Regions from separate parts of the Mesorhizobium sp. B4-1-4 genome, predicted to be linked through region 2. Evidence: predicted binding sites of a transcription regulator. Region 2 holds the regulator's gene; each other region holds the start of a gene.
The links. Region 2 encodes PhoB, which activates phosphate uptake and scavenging genes when phosphate is short. Its sites were predicted from a motif close to TGTCATNNANCTGTCAT; they were not measured.
Positions count from the first base shown of each region.

Region 1: FJW03_RS25765 (DUF1045 domain-containing protein) is a predicted target of PhoB. The motif match lies at 3,715-3,731, and genes of this name have one in related genera.
Region 3: phnF (phosphonate metabolism transcriptional regulator PhnF) is a predicted target of PhoB. The motif match lies at 4,709-4,725, and genes of this name have one in related genera.

Region 1 covers NZ_CP083950.1:5,341,613-5,347,793, reverse strand. The annotation lists gene iolD (3D-(3,5/4)-trihydroxycyclohexane-1,2-dione acylhydrolase (decyclizing)) at 1-1,130, shown strand, start outside; gene iolE (myo-inosose-2 dehydratase) at 1,301-2,218, shown strand; gene FJW03_RS25775 (DUF3329 domain-containing protein) at 2,261-2,479, shown strand; gene iolB (5-deoxy-glucuronate isomerase) at 2,806-3,618, shown strand; gene FJW03_RS25765 (DUF1045 domain-containing protein) at 3,771-4,478, shown strand; gene FJW03_RS25760 (alpha-D-ribose 1-methylphosphonate 5-triphosphate diphosphatase) at 4,527-5,666, shown strand; gene phnN (phosphonate metabolism protein/1,5-bisphosphokinase (PRPP-forming) PhnN) at 5,663-6,181, shown strand, end outside.
Region 2 covers NZ_CP083950.1:4,405,056-4,411,236, forward strand. The annotation lists gene FJW03_RS21130 (sugar ABC transporter permease) at 1-714, opposite strand, end outside; gene xylF (D-xylose ABC transporter substrate-binding protein) at 957-1,997, opposite strand; gene FJW03_RS21140 (ROK family protein) at 2,266-3,510, shown strand; gene phoB (phosphate regulon transcriptional regulator PhoB) at 3,523-4,212, opposite strand; gene phoU (phosphate signaling complex protein PhoU) at 4,328-5,035, opposite strand; gene pstB (phosphate ABC transporter ATP-binding protein PstB) at 5,061-5,864, opposite strand; gene pstA (phosphate ABC transporter permease PstA) at 5,861-6,181, opposite strand, start outside.
Region 3 covers NZ_CP083950.1:172,313-178,493, reverse strand. The annotation lists gene FJW03_RS00830 (hypothetical protein) at 61-252, opposite strand; gene FJW03_RS00825 (Crp/Fnr family transcriptional regulator) at 1,195-1,818, shown strand; gene FJW03_RS00820 (hypothetical protein) at 2,223-2,402, opposite strand; gene rraA (ribonuclease E activity regulator RraA) at 2,411-2,932, opposite strand; gene FJW03_RS00810 (TauD/TfdA dioxygenase family protein) at 2,929-3,795, opposite strand; gene phnF (phosphonate metabolism transcriptional regulator PhnF) at 3,922-4,641, opposite strand; gene FJW03_RS00800 (extracellular solute-binding protein) at 4,821-6,086, shown strand; gene FJW03_RS00795 (PLP-dependent aminotransferase family protein) at 6,139-6,181, shown strand, end outside.

The DNA.
Region 1 (6,181 bases), 940 kb from region 2:
TCATCTATTCGCAGGCATCGGATGAGTTGGCCAGGTTCGCCGGGGGTGCCGGCATTCCTGTCTGCGAGACGCAGGGCGGCAAGTCCTCGCTGCCGGACGATCATCGGCTCAACATGGCGGCGGTCGGCGTCACCGGCACTTCGGCCGCCAACCGGCTGGCTGAGGAAGCCGATGTGGTGCTGGCCATCGGCACGCGGCTGCAGGATTTCACCACCGGCTCTTGGGCGCTGTTCAAGAACTCCGGCAAGACCATCATCGGGCTCAACGTGCAGCCTTTCGATGCCGGCAAGCACCGCGCGCTGCCGCTGGTCGCCGATGCGGCCGAGGGTCTCGCCGAACTCGGCGCCGCGCTGAAGGGCTGGAAGGCGCCCGCCGTCTGGACCGAGAATGCGGCCAAGGGCAAGAAGATCTGGCAGTCCGACGCGGCCAAGGTGACGGCGTCGACCAACGTCGCTTTCCCCTCCGACGCGCAGGTGATCGGCGCCGTGCAGCGGGCCATGGGCTCCGGCGTGACCCTGCTGCATGCGGCCGGCGGCCTGCCGGGAGAACTGCACAAGCTCTGGCAGGCCGGCACGCCCGGCTCCTACCATGCCGAATACGGCTTCTCGACCATGGGCTACGAGATAGCCGGCGGGCTTGGCGCCAAGATGGCGAAGCCGGACGAAGAGGTCGTCGTCATGATCGGCGACGGCTCCTACCTGATGCTCAATTCCGAGATCGCCACCTCGGTGATGCTCGGTTTGAAGCTGACCATCGTGCTGCTCGACAACAGGGGTTTCGGCTGCATCAACCGGCTGCAGATGGCAACCGGCGGCGCCAACTTCAACAATCTGCTGAAAGACTCGCGCCACGAGATCCTGCCCGATGTCGACTTTGCCGCGCATGCGGCGAGCATGGGGGCGATTGCCGAGAAGGTGCCGTCGATCGCCGAGCTGGAAAACGCGCTGCGGAAGGCGAAGACAAACGACCGCACCACCGTGCTGGTCATCGACACCGACCCGCTGGTCTCGACCGATGCCGGCGGCCACTGGTGGGACGTGGCGGTGCCGGAAGTCTCCGCGCGGCCACAAGTGAACGCGGCACGCAAGGCCTATGACGAGAAGCGGCAGATGCAGAGTGTCGGTGACTAATGTCAGCGCCGCCCCTCACCCTTACCCTCTCCCCGTAAGAACGGGGAGAGGGTCGCCAGCGTCGTGATCAGCCCCTTACCCGTCCCTATACGGGGAGAAGGTGCCGGCAGGCGGATGAGGGGCGGCACTGACGGCCAAAGAATGAGCTGTTTTGAAACTGGAGTGACGACTTGAAAGCCAAACTGGGCATGTCCCCCATTGCATGGTGGAACGACGATCTTGCCGAACTCAGCGATGATGTGTCGCTGGAGGAGTGCCTGCGCCAGTCGCGTTCGGCTGGCTTCACCGGCATGGAGATGGGCCGGCGTTTTCCCAACGATCCCGCTGTCATGCTGCCGATCCTGAAGGCGGCCGACGTGACGCTGTGCGGCGGCTGGTTCTCGGGCACGCTGGTCGATGAGGACATGGCCAAGAACAAGGATCGCATCCAGCCGATGATCGACCTGTTCAAGGCGGTCAATGCGCCCTGTATCGTCTATGGCGAGGTCGGCCGCTCGATCCAGGGCGACCGTTCCAAGCCGCTTGCCACCAAGCCGAAACTCACCAGCGACGAGATGAAGGCGTATGGCCGGCGCCTGACCGAGTTCGGCGAATGGTGTGCCGAACAAGGCATGCCGCTGTCCTACCACCATCATATGGCGGCGGTGGTCGAGACCGAGCCGGAGCTCGACGCCTTCATGCGCCATTCCGGCGAAGGCATTCCGCTGCTGCTCGATGCCGGCCATCTGGCCTTTGCCGGCGGCGATGTGCTGCGCGCCATCGACAACCACCACAGGCGCATCAACCATGTCCACGTGAAGGATGTGCGCATGGGCGTGATCGACAAGCTCGACCGTACGAAGCAATCCTTCCTCGACGCCGTGGCGCTCGGCGCCTTCACGGTGCCGGGCGATGGCTCGCTGGATTTCGGCGCCATCGTGCAGCGCTTCGCCGATCATGGTTATGAGGGCTGGTTCGTGGTGGAGGCCGAGCAGGATCCGAAAAAGAACCCGCCGCTCAGGATGGCGCAGGTCGGCCACAAGGAACTGATGCGGGCGATGACGGCCGCCGGCTACACGGTCGAAACGCAAGGTTTTCCGCATGCCTGACGCGAGGGTTCCCCGCGAGGCGGGTTGCTATAGATTGGGCTGATGAAAGATTCCGAACATCCCTTCTTCCGACCACTTTGGCGGCGCGTCGCCGTCGTCGCGGTCTGCGTCCTCTGGTCGGTCATCGAGTTCGCCACCGGCACGCCGTTCTGGGGCGTCATCGCGCTCGGCTTTGCCGGCTATGGCGTCTGGCAGTTTTTTTACCTCTACAAGCCGGCCGACGAGAGCAAGGCAACGGCCGAGCCCGAAGCGAAGGAGTGACTGATCCTATGCGTTGGCGATTAGCTTGGCCTTCGCAAATCTTCGGCCGGCGCCCTTCCAACTTCGTCATCCTAGGGCGAAGCAGGAGCGAAGCTCCGTCGCGGAGACCCTGGGATCCATGCCGTTACCTCGGCCGAAGGGCACAGCGGAGCGGAATTCTGCACCGTCACACCAGCTTCAAAGTCTTGGCATGGATCCTAGGGTCTGCGCTGCGTCGCTACGCTCCTTGCTGCGCCCTAGGATGACGAAGTTAGAAGCACTGCACCCTTTCAAACAGGCGGCTTGGCTTCAGGGAATCCTTCAAGCCAACGGAATAGGAGACAAAAATGTCGAAACTGCTGGTGAAGGCCGACAAGGGCCATGGCCGCGTTGCCCACGTGACGCCGAAAAGCGCCGGCTGGACGTATGTCGGTTTCGACCTGCATCGGCTGAAGCCGGGCGAAAGTGCCTCGGGCCAAACGGCCGATCGCGAGGTCTGCCTGGTGTTCGTGGCCGGCAAGGGCACCGCCACCGCCGGCGGCAAGGATCTTGGGGTGCTCGGCGAGCGAATGTCGCCCTTCGATGGCAAGCCGTGGTCGGTCTATGTTCCCGAGGGATCGGACTGGTCGGTAACGGCCGATACCGAGCTGGAACTGGCGGTCTGCTCGGCGCCGGGCCTGGGCGGCCGGTTGCCGGTTCGGGTGATCGGGCCGGACGATCTCGGCCAGGAGGTGCGCGGCAAGGGCACCAATACGCGCTACGTCACCAACATCCTGCCGGAAGGCAAGCCAGCGGACTCACTCCTGGTGGTCGAGGTCATCACGCCGGGCGGCCATACGTCGAGCTACCCGCCGCACAAGCATGACCAGGACAATCTGCCCGCCGAATCCTATCTCGAGGAAACCTACTATCACCGCCTCAACCCGCCGCAGGGCTTTGCCTTCCAGCGCGTCTATACCGACGCCGACAAGAATGGGCATCGCGCACTGGACGAGGCCATGGCGATCGAGGATGGCGACGTGGTGCTGGTGCCCAAGGGCTATCACCCCTGCGCCGCCTGCCACGGCTACGACCTCTACTATCTCAACGTCATGGCCGGACCAAAGCGGACGTGGAAATTCCACAATGCCCCCGAGCACGAATGGTTGATGAAGGCCTGAGAATCGGGGCGGGACCGGTGAAGCTATTGGTCCAGCTCGGAAAAATCGTCGGCTAAGGAACTGAAGGAGCGATTTGCCTTCGAAAACCCTTCAAAGCTTCGTCAATCCGTCATGGAAATCACCTATGGCAACGGATCTGATGAGGACTTGCCATGCGTTATGCCATCTATTTCGCCCCCCGGCAGGACGAACCGCTGGCGCGGATCGCCGCTAACTGGCTGGGCCGCGACCCGTTCGGCGCGGCGACAAAGCCGGTTGAGGCCGTGGCCGACCTTGCGGCCGCGGAAGTTGCCTTCCACACCGCTTCGGCGCGCCGCTATGGCTTCCACGCGACGCTGAAAGCCCCGTTCCGTCTTGCGGTGAACGAGACAGAGAGTTCGCTGCGCGCGGCACTCGACCAATTCGCCGAGGCGACGCCGGTGGTGACGATCCCGCGTCTCGTCGTCAGCCAGATCGACAGCTTTTTCGCGCTGGTGCCGGACGGTCCGCTGCCGCCGCTCAACCGCTTCGCCGACGACGTCGTGCGCGATTTCGACCGGTTCCGTGCGCCGCTGACCGAAGCCGAGATCGAACGGCGCAGTCCGGATTCGCTGAAGCCGGCCGAGTTCCGCAATCTCTGCCAGTGGGGTTACCCCTATGTCTTCGAGACGTTCCGCTTTCATATGACGCTGTCCGGGCGGGCAGGGCCACAGGAAAGCCCTCGTCTGCGCGCGGCAATCGACAGCCTGTTCGCGGATGTGCTTCGGCAGCCGGTGCTGGTGGATGGACTGACGCTGTTCGTCGAACCCGAACCAGGCGCGCCATTCCTGGTGCTTTCGCAGCACGCGCTGGGACGGCGCCCGACCAGAAAAACCGCCTGACCGCCTGCCGGAATAGCTCCGGCCGGAGATAACCGAGGACTGCCCGAAATGACCGCCGAGACTGTTCTTTCCAACGCCCGCATCGTGCTTGCCGACGAGATCGTCGAGGGTTCGCTGGTGCTGCGTGACGGCTTAATCACCGGCATCGATCCAGGTGCTGCCCGAACCGGCGACGACATGGGCGGCGACTATATAATTCCGGGACTGGTCGAACTGCATACCGACCATCTCGAAGGCCATTACGCGCCGCGGCCGAAGGTGCGCTGGAACCCTATCGCGGCCGTGCTCGCCCATGACGCGCAGGTCGCGACCGCCGGCATCACCACCGTGCTCGACGCCTTGCGGGTCGGCATGGATGAAGACGCCGACCTGACCTCGGACGACATCCGCAAGCTCGCCGATGCGATCGAGGACAGCGTGCGGGAAGACCGGCTGCGCGCCGACCACTTTATCCATCTGCGCTGCGAAGTTTCGGCGCCGGACTGCCTGCGGGCCTTTGCCAATTTCGAGACTGACGACCGGGTGAAATTGGCGTCGCTGATGGACCATGCGCCGGGCCAGCGCCAGTTCGTCAATCTCGAGACCTATGCCTATTATTACCAGCGCAAGCTGAAGCTGAGCGACCAGGACTTTCAGAAGTTCTGCGAGAAGCGGATGGGGGAATCGGCACGCAATTCCGGCCCAAACCGGGTCTTCATCGCGGCCGCCTGCCATGAGCGTGGCATTGTCCTGGCCAGCCATGACGATGCCACGACAGGCCATGTCGAGGAGGCGATCGAGCAAGGCGTCCGGGTCGCCGAGTTCCCAACCACCGAGGAAGCGGCGCGGGCTTCGAAGGACGCCGGACTCGGCGTGCTGATGGGCGCGCCCAACGTCATGCGCGGCGGCTCGCATTCGGGCAATGTCTCGGCGCGCGCGTTGGCCAGCGACGGCCTGCTCGACATCCTGTCATCCGACTACATCCCCTTCAGCCTGATTCAGTCCGCCTTCTTCCTCGGCGACATGGTCGAAGGCATTTCGCTGCCGCAGGCGGTCGCCATGGTTTCGAAAAACCCGGCCGAAGCGATCGGTCTGACCGACCGCGGCATCATCGAACAGGGCCGCCGCGCCGATCTGGTGCGCGTGCGCGTCGACGATCATGTTCCGGTCGTGCGCACCGTATGGCGGCAGGGGCGCCGGGTCGCATGATGGTGTCCGCCTTGATCGAGCGTGAGTTGTCCGCCGAAACGTTCCCGATCCGCCATGGCGTGTTTGTAGCGGTCGTAGGCCCAAGCGGTGCCGGCAAGGACACGGTGATCGGCTACGCCCGCGCGCTTTTTGCCGACGAGAGCCGGCTGGAATTCGTGCGCCGCGTCATCACCAGGCCGAGCGATGCGGCGAGCGAGGATCACGACACGCTGGCCGATGCCGCCTTTGTCGAGGCCGAGGCTGACGGCGCCTTCGCCATCTCCTGGGAGGCGCATGGGTTGCGCTATGGCCTGCCCGCCGATGTCGACTGGTCGGTCGCCAATGGCCATGTCGCGGTGGCGAACGTGTCGCGTTCGATCATACCCTCCTTGCGCGAGCGCTACGCCAATCTGGCCATTGTCGAGATCACTGCTTCGCCTGACGTGCTGGCCGAGCGACTGGCAATGCGCGGCCGGGAATCGCGCGGCGAAGTGCTGGCCCGGCTGGCGCGCAGCGCCAATGTGACCTTGTCCGGT
Region 2 (6,181 bases):
GCGCTTGCGTTGCACCCGCCCGTTGAAAAGCGCAAACACCACGGCGAGGCAGGCGACGATGCCGATGATCCAGCTCCAGGTGGCGCCGACCGATCCGGCCGGCCCGCCTCCCATCAGCTGGAAGGTGGCGTCGAGCGGCGCCACGGTCTGGCCGCTGGTGACCCACCAGGCAGCGCCGCGCCAGACCAGCAGACCGCCCAGCGTGACGATGAAGGCCGGCACTTCGAGATAGGCGATGATGAAGCCCTGGAAGGCGCCGATCAGCAGGCCCAGCACCAGGCCAATGACAAGCGCGAGCACCCAGATCCACGGATTGCCGAGTTCAAGCCCGACGAACCGAACCAGGAAATGCACCTGGGCAAAACCCATGACCATGCCGATCAGGCCCTCGGCCGAGCCGACGGACAGGTCGATGTTGCGCATGACGATGACCAGCACCATGCCGCAGGCCATGATGGCGACCGCGGAGCTTTGTACGGAGAGGTTCCATAGATTGCGCGGCGTGAGGAAGGTGCGGCTGTCGAAATCGAGCGGATTGACGCCCAGACGCAGGCTCGAAATCACGTGCAGCCCCACCCAGATCAGCAACAGGGCGCCGATCATGCCGAGCATGCGGGTGTCGATCTCGGTTGCCTTCAGGAAGCGGGCGACCGCGCCGAGTTCCGAGGCGCGTGCGGTATCGACCTGCGGCGGGTTGGACGTCGTGTCGGTCATGATTTCCTCCCACTGGCCGCCGTCTGGCGCGGACGCCGGAGCCCAGCCTAGAAGCTATCCGCCTGATGCGGAAACACAAATCTTTTTGAGAAAACGCCGCGGCTTTGAGGCAATTCCAGGAAAGTGCGTGGCGGTTTCCGTCCGGAATTGCGGGAAACAATGGGCTGGAACGGTTCAGCGATTCAAGAAACACTGAAACGTTCCAGGGCCGCGGCGTCTATATCTGAGAGAAACAGGCCAGCTTAGTTGCAGGCCGCGACGGTGCCGGCGGCGACGCCCGCGCAGACTTCGTCCTTCTTGATCCAGCCGGCATCGATGACGACGTTGAGATTGTCCTTGGTGATGGCGACCGGGGTCAGGAACAGCGACTTGACGGTGTTGCCGCCAGGCGTCGTGAAGTCCTTCACGCCGGCGATGTCGGTCATCTTCTTGCCGTCGGCCAGCTGCGAGGCGATCTCGGCGGCATTCCTACCGAGCTCGCGCGCGTCCTTCCACACCGACACGGTCTGAGTGCCGAGCGCGATGCGGTTCAGCGCGGCATGGTCGCCGTCCTGGCCCGACACCGGCACGGTGCCGGCAAGGCCTTGCGCGGTCAGCGCCGCGACGACACCGCCGGCGGTGCCGTCATTGGCGGCGACCACGGCGTCGACCTTGTTGTCGTTGGCGGTCAGGAACTGCTCCATGTTCTTCTGGGCGTTGGCTGGCAGCCAGCCGTCTGTATAGGCCTCGCCGACATTCTTGATCTTGCCGCTGTCGATGGCCGGCTTGAGCACTTCCATCGAGCCCGAGAACAGGAAGTCGGCATTCGGATCGGCGCCCGAGCCCTTGATGAAGACATAGTTGCCTTCCGGCTTGACCTTGAACACCGCGCGGGCCTGCATGCGGCCGACTTCCTTGTTGTCGAAGGTCAGGTAGAAGACGTCCTTGTTCTCGATCAGGCGGTCATAGCCAACGACCGGAATGCCTTCGTCCAGCGCCTTCTGGACGGCCGGGCCGATGGCCGAGGCATCCTGCGCCAGGATGATCAGCGAATTGGCGCCCTGCGAGATCAGACTCTCGACATCGGTGAGCTGCTTGCCCGGATTGGACTGCGCGTCGGCGGAGATGTACTTGTCGCCTGCGGCCTCGATTGCCTTCTTCATGGCGGCCTCGTCGGTCTTCCAGCGCTCTTCCTGGAAGTTGGACCAAGAAACGCCGATGACCTTGCCCTTCGCCTGCGCGACCGACGCGAGCGTCAGTGACATGGCGACACCCGCCAGGATGGCGACTGCGAATCTCTTCATGATATCCTCCCTGCGCCGCGTATGGCGCGACCAAACTGACCCGAAGGCCGGCACAAAGGCTCTATTTTTTCGAGCCTCAAAAAAAATAGTGATGCATCGCCGGAAGGCTGTCAACAATGATTCTGATGGATTTTGAGGGCCGAGAACTTTTTTCGAGCCCCGCAATAAATAAATGACATCGCCGGCCGCTTCTGCCAGTATTTGATCTGTTGCCGCAGTGTTCGAGGGGCACGACGAGCCGCGGCGACCGGGAGGATATTGGAAAGGCATGTCGGTCGGAATCCGCCACGACGATCTGCGCCGGCGCAACCGCGCAATGGTGATTGCGGCCGTGCGCCGGGCCGGCCAGCCCTCGCGCACCGAAATCGCCGCGACCACCGGCCTCAGCCACTCCACCATATCGGCGATTTCCTCCGATCTGATCGGCGAAGGTATCCTGGCCGAAGGCAAGCCGAGCGAGGCCGGCGCGCTCAAACGCGGCAGGCCGCAGGTCGGGCTTGGCCTCAATCCGGAAGCCGCAACGGTGATGACCGTGGTGCTGTCGCTGAATTTCCTGTCCGTCGCCGTCATCGACTATGCCGGCCAGGTCATATCAGAGGAACAGCGCCGGCTGGACACGCTGACCATGTCGCGCGATGCACTGATCGGCGAATGCGTCGCCATCGTGCGGCGGCGCCTGGAGGATCCCGACCTCGACGTGCGCAGCGTCGCCCGCATCGCGCTGGCGATCCAGGGCATCACCGACACCGATGCCCGGGCAATGCTGTGGTCGCCCATCACGCCGCAGACCGACATCGCCTTCGCCGACATACTCGAAGCCGAGTTCGGCATCCCCGCCACCGTGGAGAATGACTGCAACATGATGGCGGTGGCGCTGCGCTGGCGCGATCCGGAGCGTTACCGCGACGACTTCATCGCCATTCTCCTTTCGCACGGTATCGGCATGGGCCTGGTGCTGAAGGGCGAGCTCTTCACCGGCACCCATTCCTCGGGCGGCGAATTCGGCCACATGATCCATCGGCCAGGCGGCGCGCTCTGCCGCTGCGGGCGGCGCGGCTGCGTCGAAGCCTATGCCGGCAATTACGCCATCTGGCGCAACGCCAGGCAGCTCAGCGAGGACACCGAGCCGGTCGCCGATGTCAGCGACGCGCAGATGCGGGCGCTGGCGGCGACGGCGCGGCAAACGGACGGGCCCGAGCGCGAGGCCTACCGCAGGGCCGGCGAGGCGCTGGGCTACGGCCTCGGCAGCCTGTTCGCGCTGATCGATCCCGCCCCCGTCGCCATGGTCGGCGTCAGCGCCGCCGCCTTCGACCTGATCGAGCCGGCATTGCGCGAGGCCATCGCCCAGACCGCCGGCGGCCAGCACTCGAAATCGATTTCCTTCGACACCGAGCCCAACGAGTTGCCGCTGATCCGCGAGGGCTGCGCCATGCGGGCGCTGACCTTCGTCGACCAGGAGATTTTCGCGCCGGGCATGCAGGCGAAAGCCGGCTCCGGGAAGAACGTGGCCTGAATAAAGTCGCGCTCAATCCTCGCGGATTGCATACCCCGCACCACGAATGGTGCGGATGACGTCGGGCATGCGGCCGTTATTGACCGCCTTGCGCAACCGGCCGACATGCACGTCCACCGTGCGCTCGTCGATATAGATCGTCTCCCCCCAGACATTGTCGAGCAGCTGGCTGCGCGAGAACACCCGGCCGGGATGACGCATCATGAATTCGAGCAGGCGGAATTCGGTCGGCCCGAGCCGGATCTCGCTCTTCTTGCGGTAGACGCGATGTGATTCGCGGTCGAGCACGATGTCGCCCACCTTGAGCACGCTGGACAGCACTTCCGGCTTGGCGCGGCGCAGCAGCGCCTTGACCCTGGCCATGAATTCCGGTGTCGAGAACGGCTTGACCAGATAATCGTCGGCGCCGGTCGAAAGGCCGCGCACGCGGTCGCTTTCCTCGCCGCGCGCCGTCAGCATGATGATCGGCAGCCGCTCGGTCTCGGGCCGCATCCTTAGCCGGCGACAGAGTTCGATGCCGGACACAGCCGGCACCATCCAGTCGAGCACCAGGAGGTCGGGGACGTTCTCCTGCAGGCGAATCTCCGCCTCGTCGCCGCGCGGGACCACCTCGACCTGGTAGCCTTCCGATTCCAGATTGTAGCGGAGGAGCACGCCGAGTGGCTCCTCATCCTCCACCACCATGATGCGTGGCGCGATCATCGACTGGTCACCTCTAAGGCAATTCCAGGAAAAGTGTGAAGCGGTTTTCCGTCCGGAATTGCATGGAAACAAGAGAGAGAGCGGTTTTCCGTAAAACGGTGAACCGCTCTGACGATCAAGCCGCCGGCGCCGACATCGCCGTTTCGTCCTGCTTCGGACGATTCGCGGGCAACTGCGTACCGGTCAGCACATAGTAGGCATTCTCGGCGATGTTGGTCACATGGTCGCCGATGCGCTCGAGATTCTTGGCGCAGAACAACAGATGCGTGCAAGCCGTGATGTTGCGCGGATCCTCCATCATGTAGGTGAGAAGTTCGCGGAACACGGAGGTGTATTTGACGTCGATACGTTCGTCATCGGCGCGCAGCTTGGCGAGGGCTTCGGCATCGTGCGCCGCATACTCCTCGATCACGCCCTGCACCTGGATCAGCACCAGCTGCGCCATGGCGTCGATGGAATGCGACAGGTCGCGCGGCGTGGTGGACAGGCCGACCGTACCGACGCGCTTGGCGATGTTCTTGGCAAGGTCGCCAATGCGTTCGAGGTCGCCGGCCATGCGGATCGACCCGACGACATGCCGCAGATCGTCGGCCATCGGCTGGCGCTTGGCGATCAGCGTGATGGCGCGGTCGTCGAGTTCGCGCTGGCGCGCGTCCATGATGACGTCGTCGGAGACAACGCGCTGTGCCAGCGCGTTGTCGGAGTTCAGCAGCGCCTTGGTGGCGCCGCCGACCATCGAGCTGGCGAGATCGCCCATGTCGCTGATCAGCCTGCTGATCTGTCCGAGATCCTCGTCGAAAGAAGCGACTGTGTGTTCGGCCATGATCCTGGTCCTCGTATGCGTGAGATCAGCCGAAGCGGCCGGTGATATAGTCCTGCGTGCGCTTCTCGCGGGGCGATGTGAAGATCTTCTCCGTACGATCGAACTCGACCAGCTCGCCCAGATACATGAAAGCCGTCTGGCGCGACACGCGCGCCGCCTGCTGCATGTTGTGGGTGACGATGACGATCGTGTAGTCGGCTTGCAGCTCGTCGATCAATTCCTCGATCTTGGCGGTCGACAGCGGGTCGAGCGCCGATGCCGGCTCGTCGAGCAGGATGACCTCCGGCTTCACCGCCACGGTGCGGGCGATGCAAAGACGCTGCTGCTGGCCGCCCGAAAGGCTGAGGCCGCTGGCGTTGAGCTTGTCCTTGACCTCGGTCCACAGAGCCGCGCGCTTCAGCGCCTGCTCGACACGGCCGTCCATCTCGGCCTTGCTGATCTTCTCATAGAGCCTGACGCCGAACGCGATGTTTTCATAGATCGACATCGGAAACGGCGTCGGCTTCTGGAACACCATGCCGATCTTGGTGCGCAGCAGGTTGAGGTCCTGCGAGCGGTCGAGAATGTTCCGGCCGTCAAGCAGCACCTGACCCTCGGCGCTCTGCCTCGGGTAGAGCTCGTAGATGCGGTTGAAGACGCGCAGCAGCGTCGACTTCCCGCAGCCCGAAGGGCCGATGAAGGCGGTGACACTGCGCTCGGGCAGCGACAGGCTGATGTCCTTCAGCGCCTTCGACTGGCCATAGTAGAAATTGAGGTTCTTGACCTCGATCTTGGCCTTTTCCACGGCAGCCTCGGCCACGTTCAAATCGGTGGACAACATCGGTTTCATCTGTCCTCTCTGCGTCCGGTAAGGCTGCGGGCGAAGATGCTCAGCCCGAGAACCGTTAGGGTGATTATAAGTGCGCCGGTCCACGCCAGCTGCTGCCATTCCTCGTAAGGGCTGAGAGCGAACTGGAAAATGGTGACAGGCAGGCTGGCCATCGGCGCGTTGAGATTGCTTGACCAGAACTGGTTGTTGAGCGCGGTGAAGAGCAGCGGCGCCGTCTCGCCGGAGATGCGGGCGATGGCCAGCAATATGCCGGTGACGATGCCGGAGAGTGCCGCACGATAGGCGACAGAGCGGATGACCACCCAGCGCGGTGCGCC
Region 3 (6,181 bases), 2.0 Mb from region 2:
CGCGGCTGAGCCCACCTCGGAAGCCTCCGAGACGGGCTCATAATCGATCTGGCTGGCCGGTCAGCGGTTCTTGTGGCTCTGCTCACCGGCCTTGACGTGTTGCTCATGCGTGCCACCACGCGTGCCGCTGCCCTGCTGACGCTCGTCGGCAGCGTGTTGCTGGCGATGCTTGTCATCCATGTTCTTGTGGCTCTGCTGTCCAGCCTTCACATGCTGCTCATGGGTACCGCCTTGATTGGCTTGATTGACCATCCTTCTTCTCCGTTTCCACCGATACGAGACGATCAGTCGCCTCGGAAGGGAAAGGGCTTCGCCGCTAGCCAGTTCCCTCACAAAATATTTCGTGAAGCTTGGCTGGCCCTTGCAAAGCCAAGCTGCCTCCAAGCAGGATCTTCGGTGCACGTCCGGACGCCGATTGCGAACGATCGGGTCATTAACTCGACGCCTCGATACCGCGAGGCGATCGAAAAGATTCGTCGCAGCGAGCATGATGCGCGCTCGACGGCGATCGCCATCGGCCTTTCCGAGGCACGTCGCGCTAGGGTTGACCTGCCGCCGCCAAAAAGAGGCAAGGTTAAGAAGAGTACACGCAAGGCGCCGAATACGAGTACGAGGTCGGACAGGGCGAGCGCACGCCAAGGCATCGCCCGAAGGTCTCCAAGGCTGTGTCCGAGGTCCTTGAGCATGAGCCGAGGAACACTGCATCGCGTGATGCTCTCTCACGGCGGACCAAAAGCGCTGCATCACACCGGGAGGCGGAAGGACGCTCGACTGCGGCGAAGAAGGCGGGCGAGACGAAGTGCGCATCGGTCGCTCGGCCGCGGCTCGGAAGGCTGCCGAAACGCGTGCGCGGAAGACTTAGCGGGAAGCAGCGAATGGGTTCGAACACGTCACGGACACCCTTCCGCTTTCCCGGAGCTTGGCGGCGGTCCGGCGTGAGCCCGCCATATGGATGGCGGCGACCAGGCCAATTGCGCGTCGATGCATTCTCCCTGTTGCAATGTCTCGCGCGCTTTATTAGCCCACAAATTGCTAATCGCATGCCTCAAGCCTATGCTGTTGGCATCGGCCGCCGGTCATATCGGATGCGGCTGACAGTAAGAGGTACGCGCTCTTGCCCGTTAGGGGGAGAAGAGCCATGCCTCAATTTTGCAAACTCTATCTCCAGAGGATTTTGCGCTTTTACAGCCATCGATGCATCACGTCGAACTGGCCATCAAAGCCCGGCTGGAAGATTCCTATCAGCCTATCGAGCACGTGTATTTTCCGGAGACGGGTATCGCGTCGGTGGTCGCCACGATGACCGGAGGCCGGCAGAGCGAGGTTGGCATCCTCGGCCAAGAAGGTATGACGGGAGTCGCGGTCATTCTCGGGCAAGACAAGTCTCCCAACGAAACCTATATCCAAGTCGCCGGCAATGGCTGGTGCCTGCCGGTTGAAAACCTTCGCGCCGCAATTGCACAAAGCCAAACCCTCCGAGATTCGCTGCTTCGCTATGCCCATGCATTCCTGGTGCAGTCGTCCCGAACGGCGCTGGTGAACGGACATTCGAAAATCGAGGAACGACTGGCCCGGTGGCTGCTGATGGTCCACGATCGGACTGAGGGAAAAATCTACCTGACACATGAATTTCTGGCGACCATGCTTGGCGCTCGGCGTCCCGGCGTAACAACAGCCCTGCAAATGCTTGAATATCGGGGACTGGTTCACGCCAAGCGCGGCGAGATCACGATTGTCGACCGCGCCGGCATGATAAAACTCACACACGGAGCCTATGGGGAGGAGGAGCAACGTCACTTCGGCACAGCCTCCAGCTGATTGTCCGCAATCGGAGATAGGATTGGAGCCCGCAAAAAAAATACTCTGTAAAATCGCGTTGGTTTGGGTTCAGGGAGGAAACTCTGGATGACCGGCACGTGGCGCGCCATCACAGTTGCGGCCGAGGCTTATGTTCGTTCCAGAAGCAGCGCCGGATTCTTTTCCATCGCACAGGCAATCCGCGCCATCCGAACATTAATGCCGGCATGCCAGGCTTCCGACAGAATTACGAAGCACTGGCCACGCTGCGGCGGATAAATAGGTAAACGTGTACGTCGGCGAACATCCGCGGGCCTGAAGAGGGTCGTCGGCGGTTCTCTCGTGAGAGCGAAGATGGAAGAGAAGTAGAACTTTCGTATGCTTTATTTGCACACGATCTCTCATAACTACTTGATTTTCTTCACTTACCTGCTCCATCCATCATCGGGCACTCCCGACGGATGACCGTAGGCGATGCGCGCCAGATGACTGCCGCCCGGCAGAAAAAGCACGAGCGGGGCGGTCGAAGCGTCGATCCGCTCACATAAAAGAAACTGATGGCCTGACGCGGAAACCAGGCGCCCGCCGGGCCAGAGATCGGACATGGAATCTCTCAGCAGACGCCATGCATCTGTTTCAGTTCGGCGGCATCGATCACCACGACACCATCGGCATCGGCCGCTACCCAGTCTCCCGGTGCGATCGTGGCTCCTGCAATATCGAGGATGACGTTACCCTCCCCTGCTCCCTGCTTGCGCGGCTTGCGCGGGCAGGTGCCGAGGGCAGCTAACCCGACATTGACGGCATGAAGCGCCTGCGCATCGCGGATCAGGCCATTCACGATCACGCCAGCCCAGCCGTTCTCCAGCACCAGCGCGGCGAAGTGGTCGCCGAAGACCGCGTGCTGCCGCGAGCCCCGATTGTCGATCACCAGCAATCGGCCCTCGCCTTTTTGCTCCAGGAGCCGGCGGATCAGCGCCGTATCGTCTTGGGCAGCGAAGGTGGCGGCAGGCCCCTGAAAAGAGGCTTTGCCGCCGAAGCTCCGCCACGGCAGATCGACGATCCGCGCGCGCTCCGCGAAAAGATCGCAAAGATCGGCGGTCGCCGAAGGAAAGCGGATGACGGGTGCGGTCATTGCGGTCGCTCTCCGTCGGTCGTCACGTGCCAGAGAATACGTTCCTCGAGTGCATCGAAAGCCTCTCGCCGGTGCAGCGAAAATCGATTGTCGAAGAGCATCAGGTCGTCCGGCTCGATGCTGTCTCCCCAATAGCTGTCGAACCGTTCGATGATGCTCCACAGAACGTTCGAGAGCTTTTCGCTCTCTTGCGCCGAAAGACCCTCGATCAGGCATCCACGCTGGCGTGGAGGAAATAGCGAGAGCCGGCCCGTCGCCAGGTCGCGGCGCACCAGCGGGTGCTTCGGGCCAATATGGCGGCGGTCGGCTCCCTCCGGCAAGGCCTGGATGTCCGCGGCATATTCCGTTGCGTACGAGGATTCTGAATAATGAATGGCCTTGAGGGGGGCGATGAAATCCGACAGAACCTTGGGCAGGCTGTCGTAAACGGCCTGCAGGTCCATGAAATAGGTCTTGGGCGGGTGGCGGGTGGGCGCCTTGCGACCGTAGAGGAAGGTCAGCGCCGTCGGCGTATCGAGATAGCTGCCGTCGGTATGCCAGGCATTTTCCGACGAACCGCCGTCGCCGAGGACCGTTCCGTCGCGCGACACATTCGACACCACCTTGATCTGCGGGTGCTCCGGGATGTGAACCGTACCAGCAGAATTGGCGCGTCGCAGCGACCGGATCGGTCCGAAACGGCCCGCGAGCCGAACGAGCTCGCCGGGGCCGAGCTGCTGGCCGCGGAAACGCAGCACCTTGTGGGCCGCAACGAGGCCTTTGATCTGTTCGATACGGTTGTCATTGTCGTTCAAGAGCTCGTTCAGGTCGATCCCTGTGACATCGGCCCCCAGCATGGGGGAAAGAGGTTTTGCGGTCTGCACTTTTATCTCCAGTTGGGTTGCCTGCGGGAAGCGGCGTCGTCGTTTTCGATCTCAAACATAGACAACTATGTTTGTCAACGCGGTCAATACGACTTTGTTGGGAGTCCGGAGGTGCTGAGCGGAAAATCAGTAGTCGAGGATAAATTCGACGCGGCTACCGCAATAGGACGTCACGCCATAGAAAATCGGCATGTCGCTGTCGCTGATATTGAGGATCTCCAACTGGAAAACCGGGTCCTGCGCCGCCATCTTCAGGTAACGGGCCTCTTCCGCATCCGGCAAGCGGCATTTGATCCGTGCGGTCTTGCGGCGGAAACTCTTCACGCCCAGTTCGCCAATCAGTTCGGATAGCGAAATTTGCGAACTCTGGCCGACCGGTATGCGGGCAAAGGCTGCTTCCACTTTCGGAAACCGCTCGACGGGAAAATGCAGCCGGGCGAGGTGAACCGGGATGCCGTCGGCCTCGCCGAGCATCGCCGCTGTCAGGATCGGCGAACCGGCCTTGATCTGCAACTGCAAGGCGATGGCCGTCGGGGCGCCATAGATGATCGTGGAGAGGATACGCCGGCTCGGCACGCGCATGTTGTCGAGCAAGTTCTGTTCGAAATAGGTCTGCGATCCGAATCGATAGGCGATGGCATCCTCGACGACGAACGTGCCTCTGCCGCGCTCGGAGCGTACGAGGCCCTGCCCCTGCAGATGTGAAAGGGCACGCCTTACCGTATGTCGATTGACCCCGAAACGCGTGGCGAGCTCGACATCGCCGGGCAGGCGTCCGCCAGGCGTCAAAATCCCCTTTTCAATTTCTTCGACAAGCGTGTCGCTTATATTTTGCCAGATCGCCATTCCATTCCCCGTCCATCTCGTCTGGCCCACCGCAACGCTGCCGTCAAGCAAGGGATGACCGTGTTTTGGTCATGCAGGCGTCACACAATTCTCCTACTAACATAGTTGTCTATATTTGAAATTCCAGCTAGCCGCTTTCCTCGATAATTCGCCATTTCACCACCACGAAAAGGGACGTCATGACCACGAGACGAGAAATGCTGCTCACCGGCTTTGCAGGGCTTGGCATGCTCGCAATGCCTCAGACCCCTGCTGTCGCAGCCGCGAAGACGACGCTGCAAGTCGCCTATTCGCCGGCCAACCTCTCTGCCATGTACGAGGCGGTCGCCAAGGCCTTCACAGAAGAAAATCCCGACATCACGGTGACCGCCCGCGGCTTTGCCACCTATAACGATCTCATGCAGGACAACCTGCGTGGACAGATCACTGGCGGCCTGCCGGACGTCTCCCATGACGGACTCAACCTCATTCGAGTCTACGCGGACCGCAAGTTCGCCGTGCCGCTCGACGACTATATCGCCCGCGAGAACAACTGGAACGCGGCGGGGTATCCGGCCGCCGTCCAGCGTATCGGCAGCATCGGGGGCAAGACTTTTGCGATCCCATTCGCGGTCTCCACGCCGACGATCTTCTTCAACCTCGATCTCGTCAACCGTGCCGGCGGCAATCCCGACAGATTGCCCACTGACTGGCCAGAGATCAACGCGCTTGCGAAGGCAATCGAGGGTTTAAAAGGCAATATTTCCGGCATCTACTACGACTACGCGGCAAGCGGTGCCTTCGCCTTTGAGACCCTGCTGTTCAGCCGTGGCGGTACCATGATGAGCGCCGGCGAAAAGAAACTGCTGATCGACAATCGCGATGGCGGGTGGACGATGGACATGCTGCGCAAGTTCGGGGAAGCGGGTCAGTTGGACATGTCGCGTGACAATGCCCGCCAGGCTTTCGTAGCCGGCACGCTCGGCATCTATCAGAATACCAGCAGCAATCTCGGCAATTTCGACAAGTCGATCGGCGATCGCTTCGCCTATGCAATGGTTCCGGTGCCTCTCTATGAGGGCGGGCGGGCGCCGGCGGCCGGCAACGGCATGGTGATGTTCAGCAAGAAGGACGACCAACGCGATGCCGCCTGGAAATATATTAAGTTCGCCTCCGGCCCGAAGGGGCAGGCGATCATGGCCAAGATGAGCGGCTACGTGCCAGTGAACGACCGGGTGCTGGAGAACGCCGAAATGAAAGCGTTTTACGCCTCGCACCCGAATTATGCGGTAGCGCTCACGCAAATCAAGGACCTCACCGGCTGGTACCTTTTCCCTGGCGAAAACGGCGCGAAGGCCAACGAGGCCTTGACGGTTGCCATGGGCGCTGTCGTGACGCTGAAGAAGACGCCAGACGAAGCACTCTCGGACGTCACCACCCATATTCGCAAGCTGATCGGCATCTGAATGATCGGAGCGGCGGGGGCCCAAATCCGCTGCCGCTCAATTGAACATCATGATGACCATTGACCTGACCCGTACGGTCGCACCAAGGACTCCCC